3 regions of the Salinicola sp. LHM genome follow, and region 1 is predicted to be linked to each of the others. Evidence: predicted binding sites of a transcription regulator. Region 1 holds the regulator's gene; each other region holds the start of a gene.
What was found. The regulator sigma-54, encoded in region 1, starts transcription at its own class of promoters, with help from an activator protein. The targets are predictions, from matches to a motif close to TGGCACNNNNNTTGCTNT.
Positions count from the first base shown of each region.

Region 2: glnL (nitrogen regulation protein NR(II)) is a predicted target of sigma-54. The motif match lies at 5,686-5,703, and genes of this name have one in related genera.
Region 3: rutA (pyrimidine utilization protein A) is a predicted target of sigma-54. The motif match lies at 1,638-1,655, and genes of this name have one in related genera.

Region 1 covers NZ_CP140261.1:1,645,708-1,652,863, reverse strand. The annotation lists gene R5R73_RS07690 (ATP-binding cassette domain-containing protein) at 1-61, opposite strand, end outside; gene R5R73_RS07685 (KpsF/GutQ family sugar-phosphate isomerase) at 286-1,296, shown strand; gene lptC (LPS export ABC transporter periplasmic protein LptC) at 1,480-2,106, shown strand; gene lptA (lipopolysaccharide transport periplasmic protein LptA) at 2,103-2,645, shown strand; gene lptB (LPS export ABC transporter ATP-binding protein) at 2,746-3,471, shown strand; gene R5R73_RS07665 (RNA polymerase factor sigma-54) at 3,621-5,054, shown strand; gene hpf (ribosome hibernation-promoting factor, HPF/YfiA family) at 5,186-5,494, shown strand; gene ptsN (PTS IIA-like nitrogen regulatory protein PtsN) at 5,504-5,986, shown strand; gene rapZ (RNase adapter RapZ) at 5,989-6,945, shown strand; gene R5R73_RS07645 (HPr family phosphocarrier protein) at 6,932-7,156, shown strand, end outside.
Region 2 covers NZ_CP140261.1:3,687,998-3,695,153, reverse strand. The annotation lists gene typA (translational GTPase TypA) at 1-863, opposite strand, end outside; gene R5R73_RS16815 (nucleotidyltransferase family protein) at 1,420-1,968, shown strand; gene R5R73_RS16810 (polysaccharide deacetylase family protein) at 1,989-2,978, opposite strand; gene glnA (glutamate--ammonia ligase) at 3,400-4,806, shown strand; gene R5R73_RS16800 (DUF4124 domain-containing protein) at 5,028-5,600, shown strand; gene glnL (nitrogen regulation protein NR(II)) at 5,742-6,785, shown strand; gene glnG (nitrogen regulation protein NR(I)) at 7,110-7,156, shown strand, end outside.
Region 3 covers NZ_CP140261.1:1,917,438-1,924,593, forward strand. The annotation lists gene R5R73_RS08860 (malonic semialdehyde reductase) at 1-566, shown strand, start outside; gene rutR (HTH-type transcriptional regulator RutR) at 669-1,325, opposite strand; gene rutA (pyrimidine utilization protein A) at 1,731-2,834, shown strand; gene rutB (pyrimidine utilization protein B) at 2,831-3,616, shown strand; gene rutC (pyrimidine utilization protein C) at 3,619-4,005, shown strand; gene rutD (pyrimidine utilization protein D) at 4,042-4,830, shown strand; gene R5R73_RS08890 (flavin reductase) at 4,901-5,410, shown strand; gene R5R73_RS08895 (NCS1 family nucleobase:cation symporter-1) at 5,480-6,994, shown strand.

The sequences.
Region 1 (7,156 bases):
TATCCGTGTTACCGCGGGAAAAATGCAGATCCTTGACCTCGACCATAATCGGATCATCCATGCAGCATCCACCAATCCAATGAGATCAATTATCGAACATTGTATCCTAACCTTGACGGTAGCGACCAGCCATCACTGAGCAGTCGTTACACCTGCTATCCTGCAAAGGGACGAATCGCCGGACGATCGAAGGTATACTCTTGCGTATCGCGCCGCGCCGAAATCGCCCTGCGCCCACTATATATATCCATGACCGATATTCATTCCACGACCGATATTCATGCCATGACCGATCCCCGAGTCGCTTCCGCCGTGTCCCAGAGTGAACCCGCCATGCTGGATTTCCGCGCCAGCGCCAGACGCACGCTGACACTGGAACAGCAGGCCATTGGTGAACTCGTCGAGAAACTCGACGACTGTTTCGACGCTGCCTGCAGGCTGCTGCTCGACTGCCGCGGCCGCCTCATCGTGACCGGCATGGGGAAGTCCGGCCATGTCGCCCGCAAGATGGCAGCCACCCTGGCCAGCACCGGCTCGCCGGCGTTTTACGTACACCCCGGCGAGGCCAGCCACGGCGACCTCGGCATGATCACCGGCGATGACGTGGTCATCGCCCTGTCCAATTCGGGCGAAACTCAGGAAATCACCGGCCTGCTCCCGCTGTTCAAGCGCCTCGGCGCGCCGCTGGTCAGCCTGACCGGCCGGCCGGCATCCACTCTGGCGCGGTACAGCAATGTACACATCGATGTCGGCGTCTCCCGCGAAGCCTGTCCGCACGACCTCGCGCCGACCTCTTCCACCACCGCCGCACTGGCGATGAGCGACGCGCTGGCGCTGGCGCTGCTCGAGGCGCGCGGTTTCAGCGCCGACGACTTCGCACTGTCGCATCCGGGCGGCACGCTCGGCAAACGCCTGCTGCTTCGCGTCGCCGACCTCATGCACGAAGGCAGCCGGCTCCCCAGCGTCCCCATCGGCAGCCCGTTGCGAGAGGCGCTGCTGGAGATGACGCTCAAGGGCATGGGGTTCACCTGCGTCGTCGATGAACACGGTCTGCTGGTCGGTGTCTATACCGACGGCGATCTGCGCCGAACGCTCGATCAGCGCGGCGATTTCACCCTGCTTCGTGTCGATGACGTCATGACTCGGGGTGGCAAGACGGCAACGCCCGATATGCTGGCCGCGGAAGCGGTACGGATCATGGAGGACAACCGAATCACCGCACTGGCCGTGATCGAAGATGGCGTTCCCGTGGGGGCGCTGCACATGCACGACCTGCTGAGAAGCGGAGTCATCTGATTCGTCGTCGAACATCCGATTCATCGTCGAAGTTGTACCCTGATGGCATCGTCTCAATGAAATGGCCATGTCGTTTCCAACACCGGAATCCAGCACCGGAATAACGATGCGGCTCGAGCCGCCAGAGCCCATATTCATCAACGCCAGTTCGATCAAGGCTTTCGTTCAAGACAAGGAGCAACCGTGGCCAAGACAGCCGGATTTCAGTCACCCTGGTGGAGACGCCTCGGCCTGTTGGCACTACTGCTGATTCTGGGTGGCGGGCTGACCTATCTGGATCAGCGTGGAGAAAACCAGCAGGAGTCCGCAACCAGCAACATGACTGGCGAGCCCGACTACTACCTCGAAGAGGCCAGCATGACGCGCTTCGATGCTCAGGGGCGCGCCTATCAACGCCTGGATACGCCGCGGCTGGCACACACGCCCGCCGACGATGTCATTCGTACCGAGACACCCCACGGCTACCTCATCGACGACGAGCAGCGCCAGTGGCAGGTGACCAGCGACACGGGGGTAATGGATCGCAGCGGCGAGCAGTTGACCCTGGAGGGCAATGCGCGCCTGATACAACCGGAGCAGGCGTGGAGCCTGGAAACGCAGACACTGCATTACGATAATCGCGAAGCCCATGCCTGGAGTGACACGCCCGCCGTGTTGCGTCAGCATGACCAGCGCATGCGTGGTGATCGCTTCGATGCCTGGATCAACGAAGACCGTATGCGCCTGACCGACAACGTGCGGGGGCACCTGCCACAGCAACCCCAATCACAGCAATCCCAGTCACAGCAATCTGAGGATCAAGGATCATGAGGCGAGAACTCGGCCAACTCCTGGTGCTTACCGCGCTGGGCTTCACCAGCCTTCCGACCATGGCACTGGAAAGCGATGCCAGCGCGCCGATCGAGATCGCCGCCGATCAGTTCGAGCTCGACGACCGCCAGGGCACTGCCGTCTACACCGGCAATGTCGACATGCAACAAGGCAGCATGAAACTGAAGGCCGCACGCGTGGACATCCAGCGAGCCGACGACGGCCAGGTCAGCCAGGTCACAGCCAAGGGCGGCGGTGGCGAGCGCGCCTATCTCGAACAGCGGCCGGCCCCCGACGAAGCGATCGTCAAGGGCTGGGGCGATACCGTCATCTATCATGCCGCCGAGCGCCGCGTGGAACTGGTCGGCAACGCCGAACTGCATCAGGCCGGCGACACCTTCGATGGCGCCTACGTCGAATACTATCTCGACTCGCGCCGCGTCCAGGCTCGTTCCAGCCAGGACGGCGACGGCAGTGGCGACGGTCGCGTTCGCATGACACTTACGCCGCGCAACGCTTCCGAACAGTCGTCCCAATAGTCATTCCAGTCATGATTCCAGAGAAGATTCGGGCTCTGCTCCCGACCACGCTCACCGGGCCTGAATCGCTCTGCGCCGCGTCGCCACAAGGATCGCATCCATGAAAACGCTAACGGCCGCCAATCTGGCCAAGAGCTACAAGGGACGTCGCGTCGTCCACGATTTCAGTCTGACCCTGCGCCAGGGCAGCATCGTCGGCCTGCTCGGCCCCAACGGCGCAGGCAAGACCACCTCCTTCTACATGATCGTCGGCCTGGTCAAGTCCGATGCCGGCAGCGTTCATATCGATGACCACGACCTCAGCCGTGCACCGATGCATGACCGGGCGCGAGCCGGGATCGGTTATCTGCCGCAGGAAGCCTCGATCTTTCGCAAACTGAGTGTCGCCGACAACATCATGGCCATTCTCGAGACGCGCAAGGATCTGGACCGAGCCGGACGACGCGAACAGCTCGAGCGGCTGCTCGCCGATTTTCACGTCGACCATATTCGCGACAACCTCGGCATGAGCCTGTCCGGCGGCGAACGCCGGCGCGTCGAGATCGCACGCGCGCTGGCCACGGAGCCGGCCTTCGTCCTGCTCGACGAACCCTTCGCCGGCGTCGACCCGATCTCGGTCGGCGATATCAAGAGCATCATCCGCCAGCTCCGCGATCGGGAGATCGGCGTTCTCATCACCGATCACAACGTGCGCGAAACGCTGGACATCTGCGACAACGCCTACATCGTCGGCGACGGACAGATCATCGCCGAGGGCCGCCCGGATGCCATCCTCGACAACCAGCGAGTTCGCGACGTCTATCTTGGTCACGAATTCCGGTTATAATCCGACTTCCCGCCCTATCCTGTTTCTTTCCGGCGGCCAGCCTTGCCTGAGCCGCCTTGGATGGCATGTTTCTTGCATAAATCGTTGCATGTCGTCAGATCAATCAGTAACGTGGCTATTCCCTCGTTGATTATGACGTCCGTTTCGCCATGTCCATGAAGCCTTCGCTGCAACTCAGAGTCGGCACGCAGTTGACCATGACGCCTCAGCTTCAGCAGGCGATTCAACTGCTGCAGCTGTCGACGCTCGACCTGTGCCAGGAGATTCAACAAGCGCTCGAATCCAACCCGATGCTGGAGCTGGAAGAGCAGTACTCGGAGCAGGAGACCTCGGAAGCGCCGGAAGACGACTGGCCCAGCGACATTCCCGAAGAGCTGGCGCTCGACAGCGACTGGAGCGACACCTACCAGGACGCCACCGCTGGATCGCTGGGCAGCAGCAGTGGCAGCGAAGAGGCGCCGGATTTCGACCGCAACGCCGCTGCCACCAGCCTGCACGACCATCTTTTGTGGCAGATGGCGATGGGCGATTTCGACGACCGCGAGCGCGAGCTGGGCGAATGTCTGATCGACGCGATCAATGACGATGGCTACTTCACCGGCTCTCTCGACGAACTGGCCCTCAGCCTCCGCACCCAGCGCGACGATCGCGTGACCACGGCGGACCTCGAACACATGCTGATGCGCCTGCAGCAGTTCGACCCCACCGGCGTCGGCGCCCGCGACCTGCGCGAATGCCTGCTGCTCCAGCTCGGTACGCTGGACACGGAAACCCCGCTGCTGCCACAAGCCAAACGCCTGGTGCGCCAGTTTCTCGAGGCCCTGGCCGGCAACGATCGGCGACTGCTCAAACGCCGACTGCGGCTCGAGGACGACGAACTCGACAGCGTCATCGCGATGATCCGCACGCTCGAACCACGCCCTGGGCAACGCTTCGATACCAGCCGCGACGACTACGTGATTCCCGACCTCGTCGCCACGCCCTCCCCCGACGGCTGGCGCATCGAGCTCAACGCCGAGGCGCTGCCACGTCTGCGCATCCAGCCTGACTACGCGGCCCTGATCAAGCGCGCCGACAAGAGTGACGACAACACCTTCCTGCGCCAGCATCTGCAAGAGGCCCGCTGGCTGCTCAAGAGCCTTTCGAGCCGCAACGACACGCTGCTGCGTGTTGGCCGGGAGATCATGTCGCGCCAGGTCGATTTCCTCGAGCGCGGCGAAGAGGCCATGAAGCCGCTGATACTGGCCGACATCGCCGGCAGCGTCGACATGCACGAGTCGACGATTTCCCGTGTCACGACCCAGAAGTACATCCACACGCCTCGCGGCGTGTTCGAGCTCAAGTACTTCTTCTCGAGCCAGGTCGGCGGTCATCGCGGGGAAGGCGACAGCTATTCGAGCACGGCGATTCGCGCCCGGATCAAGAAGTTCATTGGCGAAGAGCCCCCCAGAAAGCCGCTCTCGGACAGCAAATTGGTCGAATTGCTCGCCCAGTCCGATATCTGCGTTGCCAGACGCACCGTGGCCAAATATCGGGAGGCCATGGGCATTCCCTCGTCCAGTGAACGCAAGCGCCTTTCCTGACGTCCCGACTGTACGGCGAGGCAAAATCGATCCAGGGCTCGCCAAACCGGACGATATCGATCACGATGCCTTTGCAGTGACCTGAAAAGGGTTACAATCAAAAGTGCCATCTGCCGCAACAGGAGTGTGTCATGCAAGTGAACGTTACCGGCCATCATGTCGAGCTGACCGATGCCCTCCGGGACTATGTCGGAGAAAAACTCGTTCGTTTGGAGCGTCACTACGACAATATCACCAATGTTCAGGTCACCCTGAGTGTCGAGAAGGAGCGCCAACAGGCAGCCTGTACCCTGCATGCCGCAGGCGGCGATCTGCACGCCGAAGCCAGCGATACCGACATGTATGCCGCCATCGATTCACTGGCCGACAAACTCGACCGTCAACTGGTCAAACACAAAGAGAAGGCACAAGCCCGCGCCCAAGGCGCCGGCGCCCGTTAACGCCTGATGATGACACTGGAAAGCATTCTGCCCCCCGAACGTACCCTTTACGGGGTCACGGGGGGCAGCAAAAAACGTCTGCTGGAATTCTTCAGCACCTTCATTGCCCAAAACACACCCAGCCTGGACAGCCAGGAAGTCTTCAGCCGCCTGATCGGCCGTGAGCGTCTCGGCAGCACGGGGATCGGCAACGGCGTTGCCATCCCCCATGCACGCAGCCCTCACTGCAAGGGGCCGATCGCGGGGTTCATGCGCCTGAAGGACGCCATCGACTTCGACGCGATCGATGGCGAGCCGGTGGATCTGGTATTCGTGCTGCTGGTACCGGAGGAAGCGGATGACACCCATCTTTCGCTACTGGCCGAGGTCGCCAGCATCATGAATCAGAGCAGCGTCAGGCAACAGCTGCGCCAGGCAAGCACGCAGCAGGCGCTGCACGACGCTCTGATCGATGCCATTCGTCATTACCGTCCCAGCGATAACGGCTACTAGAGATGCAACTCGTCATCATCAGTGGTCGCTCCGGTTCGGGAAAATCGATCGCCCTGCAGGCGCTGGAAGATCTGGGCTACTATGCCATCGACAACCTCCCGGCCAACCTGCTGGCGCCACTGATCGACGAACTGCGCAGCGCCCCGCCCACGCGCCCCAACGTGGCGGTCAGTATCGATGCGCGCAATCTGCCGGAAGCGCTCGAGCGGTTCCCGGTGCTGTTGAACGCAGTCCGTGAACGCGGGATCGACACGCAGGTCGTCTATCTCACCGCCGACGCCAAGATTCTGCTGGAACGCTACTCGGCGACCCGTCGGCGCCACCCGTTGACCCGCGGCAACGACATGACCCTAGCCGAGGCGATCGATCATGAGCAGGACTATCTTGCACCGATTCGCCGCATGTCCGATCTGGTGATCGATACCCAGGGGCTCTCGGTCCACGAGCTGCGTGCACGGATCGGAGAACAGGTTGCCAGGCACACCGGCGGCCGTTTGACGTTGACCTTCGAATCCTTCGGCTTCAAACGCGGCGTGCCGCTGGACGCCGACATGGTATTCGACGCGCGCTGCCTGCCCAATCCGTTCTGGGACCCTGGATTGCGCGCCTATGACGGCCGCGACACACAGATCGTCGAGTTTCTGGAATCCTATCCCGACGTCCACGCCATGGCCGGCGACATCCATGCCTGGCTGGATCGCTGGCTGCCGGCCTACCTGGCCAGTCACCGCAGCTATCTGACGGTGGCGATCGGTTGCACCGGCGGCCAGCACCGTTCGGTCTACCTGATCGAGCGCCTGGCGCGTCACTTCCACCATGAATCCGCCGACATCCGACTTCGCCATCGCGAACTCGGTATCCATACCGCCCTCTCGCAGGATGCCACACCACGAGAGCCGGCGCCGCAGGATGCACCATCAAAAGACGCAGGATCATTCAAGCGCGATGCCGACACGTGAACTTCGCCTGACCAATCGTCGCGGGCTGCATGCCCGTGCCGCCACCAAACTGGTCCAATGCTGCCAACCCTTCGCCGTCCGTGTGGCGATTCACCACCGTGAGCGTCAGGCCGATGCCGCCAATATCATGTCTCTACTCATGCTTGCCGCGCCTTGCGGCACCGAGTTGATCGTGACCACCGAAGGCGACGATGCCGACGCCGCCATGGAC
Region 2 (7,156 bases), 2.0 Mb from region 1:
CAGACGATGTCGCCGGCGGTGGCTTCTTCGGTCTGCACGCGCTCCAGACCCATGTGGGTCATGACCTGGCCGATCTTGCCCTTACGGGTCGCACCTTCCTTGGTGATGATGCTGATCTGCTGGCTGGGCTTGACGCTGCCGCGCTTGATGCGGCCGAGACCGATGACGCCGACGTAGCTGTTGTAGTCCAGCGCGGAGATCTGCATCTGGAACGGGCCGTCGAGTTCGACCTTGGGCGGCTCGACGATGTCGACGATGCTCTTGAACATCGGCGTCATGTCGTCGGCGAGCTGATCAGGTTCCATGCCGGCGATGCCGTTGAGCGCCGAGCAGTAGATGATCGGGAAGTCGAGCTGCTCGTCGGTGGCGCCGAGATTGTCGAACAGATCGAAGATCTGGTCGATGACCCAGTCCGGGCGCGCGCCGGGGCGGTCGATCTTGTTGACCACGACGATCGGCTTCAGCCCCTGCGCGAAGGCTTTCTGGGTCACGAAGCGGGTCTGCGGCATCGGGCCGTCGACGGCATCGACCAGCAGCAATACGGAGTCGACCATGGACATGACGCGTTCGACTTCGCCACCGAAGTCGGCGTGTCCCGGGGTGTCGACGATATTGATGTGGTAGTCCCGGCCGTTACCGTCGTTCCAGCGGATCGCGGTGTTCTTGGCCAGGATGGTGATGCCGCGTTCCTTCTCCTGATCATTGGAGTCCATGATCCGGTCTTGGCCTTCGGCCTTGCGATCCAGCGTGCCGGACTGGCTCAGGAGCTTGTCGACCAGTGTCGTCTTGCCATGGTCGACGTGGGCGATAATGGCAATGTTCCTAATGCTCTCGATGCGAGCGTTAGAGGCGTTGTCACTCATGGGGCGGTTTCCATCGTAAAATGTGTGCGCCCATGTCTAGGGGCTGTTGACGTTTCAGCGCGAACCGCGTTGCTGGGTCAAATGGCGCCAGGCCAGGCGCGGGATGCAGAGAAGGGTGGTTCCCTTTTCCAATCCCGCAACGCCGCATGGCGCCATTTGCCGCGCAACCCGAAGGGCCGGGCCAATTTTTGCACGTTGCTGCGTTATTCGTCGTGCATTTGGAATGACCAAACTACGCTCCTCACGCCTTGCCCCGCACAAAAACTGGCTCCGGCGCGGCCGTGCATGAAACGCCGACAGCCCCTAAGTCGATGATCCACGCTCTGCGCTGGATCGACGAGTCCCCTGGGCACTGAGTAGGAGGGTCGGGCGCGCATTGTACAGGCAAGCGCGCGACACTGGCTACTTTAGTCTATCGGCGTAGCGCAAGATCTTTTTTCACGGCGATCCTGCGGGCGCGAGAGAAGGTCGTTTGCCCCGGACCCGGTTCTGGCGCGCCTTTTATTGTCATCACAACTAGCTGAAAAATAGCGGTTTTTATTCTTGCGAGGATCCCGTGGAAGACGCTGAGCAGATAGGCGAGTGGATTCGTGACGACGCCTGGCGCATGGAGGCGCTGCGCCAGGCGCGGTCGCTGTGCCTGCCCGACTGGTGGCTGGCCGCCGGCTTCGTGCGCAATCTGGTCTGGGATCGCCTGCACGGCTATTCGCCATCCACGCCGCTGAACGATATCGATCTGATCTATTTCGATCCGGCCCATGCCGGCAAGCGCGCCGATCGCAAGTACGAACAGCGCCTGCAGCGCGCCTCGACGCTGCCCTGGTCGGTCAAGAACCAGGCGCGAATGCACGAGCGCCACGGGCATCGCCCCTATGAGTCTATAGAGGAAGCGCTGAGTGTCTGGGTCGAACGTGAGACGGCGGTGGGCGTCACGCTGGGCGATGATGATTGCCTCCGCCTGATCGCGCCGTTCGGTGTGGCCTCGCTGTTGGCCGGGCGGGTCACGCACAACCCGCGGCATGGCGATCGCGAAGAGTTCCGGCGCCGTGTCGCCGCCAAGGGGTGGCAACGACGGTGGCCGAAGCTCGACATTCCCGAGCTTTGAAGCCGGGCTCTGCGGCAATCTCAGGAGCGCAGGTTGCCCAGCAGCCAGTCGAACAGCCGCCCGGGGCTGTTGGCGACCGGTTGGGTAATGACGAAACGGGGCAGGAGTACCGTATCGACCGGTGGCTCCAGCCAGCCCGTACGGCGAGTCAGCACGTGTTCGATGCCCGCGCCGGTCGCGAGCCGTGCCAGGTCGTCGTCCTCGCCGCCACCGGCATAGGCGGCGATGGGCAGCGGATGGCGGCACAGAATGGCCAGCTGGTGCTGGCTCTCGCGTAGTCGGGCCAGCGCCCGGGCGTCCTGGGTCAGGAATCGTGGCGGCATCAGGCTGCCGAAACGGAAAAGCCCACCTTGTTCGAGCCGCCGGATGCTGAACGCGTCCAACGTCTCGTCGGAGAAAATCGCTTCGTTACCCAGCGTCGCGGCGACAGCGTACAGCGTCGCCGGCTTGTACGACTGGTCGAGCTCGTCAACGTAAGTCTTGATCGCTTGACTGTAATGCTCGTCCCGGCTGCCGGCGACAACCGGCGGCGCGGGCAGGCCGGCTTCGACCAGCTGCTGGGCGGCACGCTCGGCCGTGTCTTCATGCCATAGCGCTTCGCCGAACGCTTCATGCCAGGAACTCCAGGCTCGCTGAGTGACCGGGCAGGGGAGGAAGACGTTGGCCGGCAGTGCCATGCGTTCCAGCGTGGGTGCAACCTGCTTGAGCGTGTCACGCCAGCCGCCGTCGAACGTGAGTGCGATGCGGGGCAACTGATCGTGATGAAGCTGCAGCACGCTCTCCAGACTGACGATCTGCGCGCTGTCGCTGAGACTTTCCAGCAGCTTTTGAAAACTGTCCGGGCCCAGACACCAATCGGCGCGGTGGGGCAGGCGTGCCTCGGCTTCATCATCCAGTACCCGGCGCAGTGCGAGAATAGCGCTTCGGCCCCATAGCGGCTCGCTGAGATTGAGACGCCAGTGACCGCGTAGGCGCTGTACCACATCCTGTGTGCGATCCAGCCTGGGCATGGGTAGTTCCATTACTGAGTCATTGATCGCCATGAGTCACGGCGCGTACGAACAGTATCCGTCGCCTATCGGGTTTCGGCAAAGTTTCCGGCGACGACTCAATGCTCCATATTGGTGCATATGGGTGAAATGGTGCGCCAAGTTGGTGCTTTCAGCGATTCGTGATCCGGCGGGATGAACGGTTTGCGTGCATTCAGTCGCCGCTTAGCCTACGAATGGATGTCAAAATTATCTTTCTCGTCATGCGGTTATATCAGTCGCTCACTGTCCTGCTTCATTTTGGCACATTCTCTGCATAGCTATGTAAAAACGGTGTGCGCGTGGGCAAGAGCGCTAACTTCGTGCTACAAAACACGCATGCCAAAAAACGGTGTTGGATATTCGCCAACGAATCGAGCCATGGCTCACAGTGGAGGACAACATGTCTGAGAAAACCCTCGCCCTTATCGAAGAACACGACGTCAAGTGGGTGGATCTGCGCTTTACCGATACCAAGGGCAAGGAGCAGCACGTCACAATTCCTGCCAGTGCTGTCGATGCGGAATTCTTTGAAGATGGTCAGATGTTCGACGGCTCCTCCATCGAAGGCTGGAAGGGCATCAACGAGTCCGACATGATTCTGCGTCCGGAAGACGGGACTGCCTTCCTCGATCCGTTCACCGAAGACTCCACGCTGATCCTGCGCTGCGACATCATCGAGCCGGCCACCATGCAGGGCTACGAGCGCGATCCGCGCTCCATCGCCAAGCGTGCCGAAGCCTATCTGAACAGCACCGGCCTGGGCGACACCGCTTTCTTCGGTCCGGAGCCCGAGTTCTTCATCTTCGACGAAGTGCATTGGAAGACCGATATCGAAGGCTCCATGTACAAGATCTCTTCCGAAGAGGGTGCCTGGTCCACCGATCGTCAGGTCGAAGGTGGCAACCTCGCCCACCGTCCGCGCGTCAAGGGTGGTTATTTCCCCGTGCCGCCGGTCGACAGCTTCCATGACATCCGCAGCGCGATGTGTAACACGCTGCAGGCGATCGGTCAGAGCGTCGAAGTGCATCACCACGAAGTGGCCAACGCCGGTCAGAACGAAATCGGCGTCAAGTTCAACACCCTGGTGAAGAAGGCCGACGAAGTTCAGGAGATGAAGTACGTCATCCACAACGTGGCACATGCCTACGGCAAGACGGCAACCTTCATGCCCAAGCCGCTGGTCGGTGACAACGGTTCCGGGATGCACGTTCACCAGTCTTTCTGGAAGGACGGTACCAACCAGTTCGCGGGCGAAGAGTACGCCGGTCTGTCCGAAATGGCGCTGTACTACATTGGCGGTATCATCAAGCACGCGCGTGCTCTGAACGCCTTCACCAACGCTTCGACGAACTCCTACAAGCGTCTGGTGCCGGGCTTCGAAGCGCCGGTCATGCTCGCCTACAGTGCGCGTAACCGCTCTGCGTCCATTCGTATTCCGTACACTTCCAACCCGAAGGGCAAGCGCGTCGAGACCCGCTTCCCCGACCCGACTGCCAACCCGTACCTGGCGTTCGCAGCGATGCTGATGGCCGGTATCGACGGCATCAAGAACAAGATTCACCCTGGCGATGCCATGGACAAGAACTTGTACGATCTGCCGCCGGAAGAAGGCAAGAAGGTCCCGACCGTGGCCACCAGCCTTGATCAGGCGCTGGAAGCACTCGACGCCGATCGCGCCTTCCTGACCGAAGGTAACGTGTTCACCGACGACATGATCGATGCCTACATCGAGCTGAAGAGCGAAGACGTCGAGCGTCTGCGTCTGGCGACGCATCCGGTCGAGTTCGACCTCTACTACAGTGTCTAAGGTTCGCACCTTGGCCTGACAAAAAGCCCCACCTCGGTGGGGCTTTTTCGTGGATGGCTCTTATTTTGCCAGTGGTTGCCAGCGGTTCGTCTCTTGCTGGAATACGCGCACGGAGACGTTCGGTGGCTCGAGAGCCAGGCGGCGCCGGACACATTCAGGCCCTGGTCGGTGTCGGCCGATAAAGCGGTGTCATGAACGGTGGCAACAAGGAGAGGATAACGATGCAAGCACGACGGGTTGGGTGGATGGTCGGCGGTATGGCGGCGCTGCTTGTGGCGTTGCCGACACTGGCGGCTCCGGTCTATCGGCATGTCGATGCCAACGGCAACGTGGTCTACAGCGACGAGCCCGGGCAGGGCAGCCGGATCGATCTCAAGCCCATTACGGTGGTTGATCCCGCGGAGGTCGAAAGCCGCTCGCGCCCGGCCGACTCGACGACGACGTCGCCTTCGGCGGTCGATTACGACCGCTTTGCGATCGCCAGCCCGAGCAATGGCGAGACGCTGCCGACCGGCCAGGGCGGCAATGTTCAGGTGCAATTGGCGATCGAGCCCGAACTGCAGCCGGGCGACCGCGTTCAGCTCCGGGTCGACGGCAAGGTGAGTCAATCGCCGATGCATACCAGCGTGTTCGCGCTGAGCCAGCTCGAGCGCGGCGAGCACCAGATCCAGGCTGAGCTGCTGGACGCTCAGGGCCAGGTGCGGCTGTCGACGCCAGCGGTGACGCTCTACGTCCAGCGGGCCAGCGTCAACCTGCCCGCCAATCCCAATAACCCGAATTCGAATAATCGATAGGCAGCGATTTGAGAATTGCACCATTTTGGTGAATGAAGACTTGGTTGCTATTGAGCGTTTCCCGGTCCTGAGCGAAATCGGGGAGTGGCGCGGTTTTTGCACTGTATAAGCACATACCGGATCACCACGATGGAACGACGCATGTATCAACGTTTGCTGGAGCACTTGACGACCGCCGTCCTGCTACTCGACGAGCATCTGCACGTGCGCTGGCTCAACCCTGCCGCCGAGGCGCTACTGGCCGCGAGCCGGCCCCGGGTGGTCGGCCATTGGCTGGAGTGCCTGAACGGCGAGGACGGCAGCATCCGACAGGTACTGCTCAAGGCGATGAAGGAGTTTCATCCCTACACGCAGCGGGAAGCGGCGATGGTGCTGACCGCCGGGGAAGTGATCACGGTGGATTTCACCGCGACGCCGATCACCAGCCGCGAACTGCTGCTCGAGATCGAGCCGCGGGATCGGCTATTGCGAATTTCCCGCGAGGAGGCGCTGATCGCGCGCCAGGAGACGGTCAAGGTGCTGATGCGCGGCCTCGCCCACGAGGTCAAGAATCCACTGGGTGGCATCCGCGGCGCCGCGCAGTTGCTGGAGCGGGATCTCCCCGATCCGCAGTTGGCCGAATTCACCCGAATCATCGTCGAGGAGGCGGATCGCCTGCGGGATCTGGTCGATCGCATGCTGGGCCCGAATACGCTGGTGCACCACGAGCCGCTCAACGTTCACAAGGTGCTGGAGCGGGTTCGGGCGCTGCTCGAGGCGGAGCATCATCAACTGAGCTTCGAGCGCGATTACGACCCCAGCATGCCGGATCTGGTCGGCGACGAGCCGCAGTTGATCCAGGCCGTTCTCAATATCGCGCGCAATGCGGTGCAGGCCATGGAGGAGTTCGGAACGCCCGAGCCGCGCCTGCTGCTGCGTACCCGGGTTCGCCGTCAGTTCACCCTGGGCGCCGAGCGCCACCGGCTGGTGTGTGAAGTCGCGATCGTCGACAACGGCCCGGGCATTCCGGAGCACATCCGCGAGACGCTGTTCTTCCCCATGGTCTCCGGTCGCGCCGAGGGTAGCGGCCTGGGATTGTCGATCGCGCAGTCGATTCTGCATCAGCATCAGGGGTTGATCGAATGCGAATCCCAGCCGGGCGCCACGGAGTTCCGGCTGCTGATCCCGTTCGAGGCGCAGCAGTGAGATTGGCCGCATCCCTTCTTCGTACGCGAGCGCCTCGACCGGGTCGTGCGCGCGGGCCGTTGGCCCATGTTGTCGAGAGTATCGACGTTGTCGAGGGTATCGAAGCTATCGAGAGTATCGAAGTTATCGAGAGTCCCGAAGTTATCGAGAGTCCCGAAGTTGTCGAGAGTCCCGAAGTTATCGAGAGTCCCGAAGTTGTCGAGAGTCCCGAAGTTATCGAGAGTCCCGAAGTTGTCGAGAGTACCGAAGTTGTCAGGGTACCGAAGTTATCGAGAGTACCGAAGTCGCTGAGAGCGCGATTCACCGTTCTGCTGGAGAACTGCCATGACTGAAGTCGCTCGTATCGCGATCGTCGATGACGATCGTGCGAT
Region 3 (7,156 bases), 270 kb from region 1:
CCCTGAACCAGCTCTTTCTGGAAGCGCATACCCATAATGCCTGGCAATCGCGGGAAATTAGCGAGGAGACTCTGCGCAAGCTCTACGAGCTGGTCAAGATGGGACCGACCTCGGCCAACTGCTGCCCGGCGCGCTTCGTTTTCGTTCGCTCGGCGGCGGGAAAGGACAAATTGCTGCCGTGCGTCTCTTCCGGTAACGCCGAAAAGACGGCGACGGCTCCCTGCACGGTTATCGTGGCCTACGACAAGCGCTTCTATGATCAGTTGCCGACGCTGTTCCCGCACACCGATGCGCGCAGCTGGTTCACCGGGAGCGAAGCCTTCGCCGAGCAGACGGCGCTACGCAACAGTTCGATGCAGGCCGGCTATCTGATCCTGGCGGCGCGGGCAATGGGGCTGGATACCGGGCCGATGTCCGGCTTCGATGCCAAGGCACTGGATGAAGCGTTTTTCGCCGGTACCGATTGGACGACCAACCTGCTGGTCAATCTGGGTTATGGTGACGTTTCCGGCGTCAAGCCGCGTCTGCCGCGCCTGGCATTCGAAGAAGCTTGCCAACTGGCTTGAGCCAACGGACCAAACGATCGACTTTGCCGTGTAGAACCCCCCGCTCGGTCAGTTCCGTCGGGCGGGTTTTATCGCAGCCACCAAAGTGCCGCCGAAGCCGCTTCAGGACTCCTTCGGCCGCGGCAGCAAGCCGCCCAGCACGATGCGCTGAATATTGTCGACCGTGGCTTCGAAGAACTCGGGATCAGCCAGCGTCTTGCCGGAGATCGCTTCGATCTGTACGGCAAAATCGGCGTAATGCTGCGTGGTGCCCCAGAGCAGATAGATCAGATGATGCGGGTCGACCGGCAGTAAGCTGCCGTGCGCTATCCAGCCTTCGATGACTTTCGATTTTTCCTCTACCAGCGCGCGCAGATCACTATGTAGTTCTTCCTTCAGCAGTGGCGCGCCCTGGATCATCTCCAGGCAGAAGAGCCGCGACGCCTGCACATGATCCCTCGACAGCTCGACCTTGATACGAATGTAGTGATTGATGGCCGCTTCCGGGGACTGGTCGGCATCGATGGCGCGTATCGGTTCCAGCCAGGTATTCAGGATTTGCTGCAAGACCGAGATGTAGAGCTTTTCCTTGGAAGGAAAGTAATAGAGCAGATTGGTCTTGGAGACGCCCGCCTGATTAGCGATGGCGTCCAGGCTGGCCCCGCGCAGACCGAACTGGGAAAACAGCGATAGCGCCGCATCTCGAATACGTTGCTTGCGGGCTTCACTGGCAGCGGCGCGGCCAGGGGAGACGGCGGCGCTAGGCGTGAGTGGCGTCATGGACATCCTGGTTGGTAAAGACCTGAATGGCGTGCCAATTCTCTACCCAAAGGCATCGAGCCGTGGCCATTACAGGTCGATAACATTCGCTGGCACTTTACCACGTCGGTTCGGGCCTGGCGCCATCGACCTCGGTCAACGACTCGGTCAACGACTCGGTCAGCGACGAGCCTCGCTGCGCACCGAAATTGCGCGAACGTGCCATTCCTTGCGTCATTGCTGAGCGACTTTTCTTTCTGGTTGGACCAAATGGTCTGACAGTCTGGTTGCGTCGCGTCCCAAGTCATTGAAAACGGATACGGTACGACGCGTTGGCACGTCTGTTGTAAAGGGATTGTCAGGTGTCGGGGCCGACAGAGGCCGGCGGCAAATCTCGATAATGAGAGCCGAATGACGAGGTGACTCATGCAACTAGGTGTCTTTATCCCTATCGGTAACAACGGCTGGCTGATTTCCGAAAACGCGCCGCAGTACATGCCGACCTTCGAACTCAACAAGGCTGTGACCCAGAAGGCCGAAAGCTACGGCTTCGAGTTCGTGCTGTCGATGATCAAGTTGCGCGGCTTCGGCGGCAAGACCGAGTTCTGGGAGCACGCGCTGGAGTCCTTCACTCTGATGGCAGGGCTGGCGGCCGTGACCTCGAAGATCAATCTCTACGCTACCGCGGCGACGTTGGTGATGCCGCCGGCGATTACCGCGCGCATGGCGGCGACCATCGACTCGATTGCGCCGGGGCGTTTTGGCATCAATCTGGTGACCGGCTGGCAGAAACCGGAATACAGCCAGATGGGGATGTGGCCGGGAGACGAGTACTTTGCCAAGCGCTACGCCTACCTCGATGAGTACACCACAGTGCTGCGGGATCTGCTGGAGACGGGGCGCAGCGATCTGAAGGGCGACTTTTTCCAGATGGACGACTGTCGCCTGAGTCCGCGCCCCGAACAGGGCGTCAAGATCGTCTGCGCCGGCCAGTCGAGTGCCGGCATGGCCTTCACCGCCAAGCACGCCGACTACAGCTTCTGCTTCGGCAAGGGGCTGAATACGCCGACGGCGTTTGCCGATACCGCCGAGCGTCTCAACGCGGCGGGCAGGGAATCCGGACGCGATATCGCTTGCTACGTGCTATTCATGGTGGTCGCCGACGAGACCGACGAAGCCGCGATGGCGCGCTGGGAACACTACAAGGCCGGCGCCGATCAGGAGGCGCTCGACTGGATGGCCGACCAGGGCAGCCAGGACAAGAGCTCGGGCAAGGATACCAATGTGCGCCAGATGACCGACCCGACATCGGCGGTCAACTTCAACATGGGGACTCTGGTCGGCTCCTACGCCAACGTCGCGCGGATGCTCGACGAGATCGATACCGTCGAGGGCATCGGCGGCGTGATGCTGACGTTCGATGACTTTCTGGCAGGACTGGATATCTTCGGCGAGCGCGTGCAGCCTCTGATGAAGACCCGGGTCGAGGTTGTCGACGCACCAGCCGAGACGGCGGAGGTGGCAGAATGAGCGGGCTCAAGCAGACGCCGGTGGTCCGCCGTGATGATGTCTCCGCCAACGACGAGATCGTGCTGGCCGGTCGGCCGGAAGCGATCGCGATGCCGTGCTCCGAGACGGCATTGATCGTCGTCGACATGCAGAACGCCTACGCCACCCTGGGCGGCTATCTCGATCTGGCCGGTTTCGATGTCACCACCACCGGGCCCATCATCGAGCGAATTGCCAAGGCGATCAAGCTGGCGCGCGCGGCGGGTATCCAGGTGATCTTCTTCCAGAATGGCTGGGATGCCGAGTACGTCGAGGCCGGCGGCCCGGGGTCTCCCAATTGGCATAAATCCAACGCGCTCAAAACCATGCGTCAGCGCCCCGAACTGCATGGGCAACTACTGGCCAAGGGGACCTGGGACTACGCACTGGTCGACGATTTGAAGCCTCAGCCTGACGATATCGTGCTGCCGAAGCCGCGCTATAGCGGGTTCTTCAACACGGCGCTGGACAGCATCCTGCGTTCGCGGGGTATCCACCACCTGCTGTTCACCGGTATTGCCACCAACGTGTGCGTCGAGTCGACGCTGCGTGATGGCTTCTTCCTGGAGTATTTCGGCACCGTGCTGGAGGACGCGACCTATCAAGCCGGTCCGCCGTCGGCGCAGAGCAGCGCCATCTTCAATATCGAAACCTTCTTTGGCTGGGTGTCGAGCGTCGAGGCTTTCGAGGATGCCTGCGCGGCTCGAACCGACGCCCGGCAGCCACACGCTTCATCCATGACTTCATCAGCAGCAGGAGAGTGATCATGCCCAAGACAAGTGTGATCCCCGCCGGTTCCGGTGCGCCTCTGGCCCCGTTCGTCCCGGGTAGCCAGGCCGACAATATCCTTTACGTTTCCGGCACGCTGCCGTTCGACAAGGAAAATAACGTGGTTCACGTCGGTGACGCTGCCGCCCAGACCCGCCACGTGCTGGAAATCATCCAGAGCGTGGTCGAGACCGCTGGTGGCAGCATGAATGACGTCACCTTCAACTCGATCTTCCTGCGCAACTGGGAAGACTACGCGGCGATCAACGCCGTCTATGCGGAATTCTTTCCCGGCGAGAAGCCTGCCCGTTACTGCATCCAGTGCGGGCTGGTGAAGCCGGATGCGCTGATCGAGATCGCCTCGATCGCGCATTTGCCTCACTGAGTCGTTGATTGACGCTTTGCCGGGAGGATCTCGTCAATGCACTACGAAATACTGGGACGCACGGATCCCGACGCCCCGACGATTCTGCTCTCCGCGGGATTGGGTGGCGCCGGTCGTTTCTGGGAGCCGCAGCTGGCTTCGCTGGAGACGACACACCGGGTGGTGATCTATGACCACCTCGGCACAGGCAAGAGCCCGGCCGAGCTACCGATCGGTTACGCGATCGATGACATGGCGCAGGAGGCGCTGGCCCTGCTCGACCGATTGGACATCGAGCGCGTCGATTTCATGGGGCATGCCCTTGGCGGGCTGGTCGGGCTGCAGATGGCGCTGCTGGCGCCGGCCCGGCTCGATCGATTGGTCGTGATCAACGCCTGGAGCCGTGTCGACGTCCAGAGCGAGCGCTGTTTTCGGGTACGCCTGGCGCTGCTCCAGGACAGCGGCGTCGAAGCGTATCTGCACGCGCAGCCGCTGTTCCTGTATCCCGCCGACTGGCTGTCCGCCAATCACGACAGGCTACTGATCGAAGAAGCCCATGCCCTCGAACATTTCCCGGAAAAGCAGAACGTGCTGGCCAGAATCGGCGCACTGTCGGCCTTCGATGTCGATGCTCGGCTAGGAGAGATCGATACGCCCACGCTGGTGATTGCCTCGCGGGACGATCTGCTGGTCCCGTACACGCAATCCCGGCACCTTGCCGAGGCATTGCCCAACGCACGGCTGGAAATGTTCGACTATGGCGGGCACGGCCTGACGGTGACCGTTCCGGCGGCGTTCAACGCTTCGGTAGAGCGATTCCTGACAATCCGATCACCACTCCGATGATGTGATCGTCACCGTTGAGAGACAGGAGGAAGGTTCCATGATGACGTCGTTACGAAAACCTGAATATGCCATGGAAGCACCAAGTACGGTTTCGCCATCGGAGTTTCGCGAGGCAATGTCGCATCTGGCTGCCGCGGTCAACGTGGTAACCACCGATGGCCCCGGTGGGCGCGCCGGCTTCACGGCGTCTGCCGTGTGCAGCGTGACCGACGAGCCGCCGACGCTGCTGGTCTGCATCAATCGCAATGCTTCGGCCTATCTCGCCTTCGCGGACAATTCAACGCTCTGCGTCAACGTCCTGAGCGCCGATCATCAGGATGTCTCCAACGCCTTCGGCGGCAAGACGCCGATGGCGGAACGCTTCGCCCACGCCGAGTGGACGACGCGAGAGACCGGCGCGCCGGTGCTGGCGGATGCGTTGGCGCATTTCGAATGTCGGATCAGTCAGCGTGTGCGGGTCGGCACGCATGAGGTGATGTTCTGCGAGATCGTGTCGATGGCGACCTGTGACGAGAGCCAGTGTCTGCTCTACTTCGACCGCCGCTATCACCAACTTCCCAGGCTGGTCGCCAACGGTTGAAAGCCGCCGCGCCACGGGCTGCGGGAGTCTTTTCTCGCATCGTAATAAACAAGAGTGGGGGGTAAAACAATGACAATCTCTACATCCCGCATGGTCGAGCGTGACGGCAAGGTCGAACTTGCGCTCGGCGACGACGTCCGCGACAGCGCCTGTTTTAACCAAGACATCGCGCCGACGACAGCCAGCGAGCGAACCTGGTCGAAATGGAACATCGCCGCGCTCTGGGTCGGACTTTCGATCTGCGTGCCGACCTACACCTTGGGTGGGGTGCTCACCGCCTATTTCGGGCTGAGTGTGGGCGAGGCCTTGGTCGCGATTCTGCTGGCCAACGTGATTCTGTTGATTCCGCTGACGTTGAACGCCTTTCCCGGGACCCGCTACGGCATTCCGTTCCCGGTCGTGCTGCGCTCGTCATTCGGCATTCGCGGTTCGAACGTTCCTTGCCTGATCCGCGCGCTGGTCGGTTGCGGCTGGTTCGGCATCCAGACGATGTTCGGCGGCCTGGCGATTCATCTGCTGCTATCCGCGATCATGCCACCGTGGCAATCGCTGGACGGCTGGGGACAAGTTCTCGGCTTCTTCATTTTCGCGGCGATGAATCTCTGGGTGGTGATTCGCGGTGCGGAGTCGATCAAGTGGCTCGAGACGCTGTCGGCGCCGTTGCTGTTGCTCGTCGCCATTGGGTTGATGGTATGGGCGCTGCCGCACGTTTCGCTGAGCGAGTTGATGACGCAGCCGCCGTCGCGCCCGGAAAGTGCGTCGGTAACGACCTACTTTCTCTCGGGACTCACGGCGATGGTCGGATTCTGGGCAACTCTGTCGCTGAACATTCCGGATTTCAGCCGCTTCGCCAGGAGCCAGAAAGATCAGATCGTCGGGCAGATCATCGGGCTTCCGCTGACCATGTTCTTCTTCGCCGCGTTGGGGGTGGTGATGACGGCGGCGTCGGCTTCGCTGGTAGGTGAGACCGTCTCCGATCCAGTCACGTTGATTGGTCACATCGATAGCCCCGTCTGGGTATCGGTCGCCATGGTATTGATCGTGATCGCCACGATCTCGACCAATACGGCGGGTAATATCGTTTCGCCGACCAATGATTTCCAGAACCTCGCCCCCAAGTTGATCAATCGCACGGGCGGCGTGCTGTTGACCGGATTGGTCGGTACCTTGCTGATGGGATATGACCTGCTGCAGAAGGCGGGGGTGATCGTCTCCGACGTGACGCTTGAGAGTCTCTATTCCAACTGGCTGCTGGGCTACTCGAGCCTGCTGGGGCCGATCGCCGGGATCATGGCGGTGGACTACTTTCTGATCAAGCGTCAGCGTCTGGACGTGGCCGCGCTCTACCGCGATGACGGACGCTACCCGGCAATCAACGTGGCCGGCTTCATCGCCTTCGGCGTACCGGTGGCGTTGACGCTGATGTCGTTGACCACGGGGCTGTGGCAGTGGTTCTACGACTATGGCTGGTTTACCGGCTCGCTGCTGGGCGCAGTGGTCTACTACGTCGCCGGCAAGACGCTGGATCATTCACGCGATGCGCCTTATGACATTCACACGGCGGACTCTGCCACGGTTGGTTAGGGTCTGTTGACGTTTCAGCGCGAACCGCGTTGCTGCGCCAAATGGCGCCAGGCCAGGCGCGGGATGCAGAGAAGGGTGGTTCCCTTTTCCAATCCCGCAACGCCGCATGGCGCCATTTGCCGCGCAACCCGAAGGGCCGGGCCAGTTTTTGCACGGTGCTGC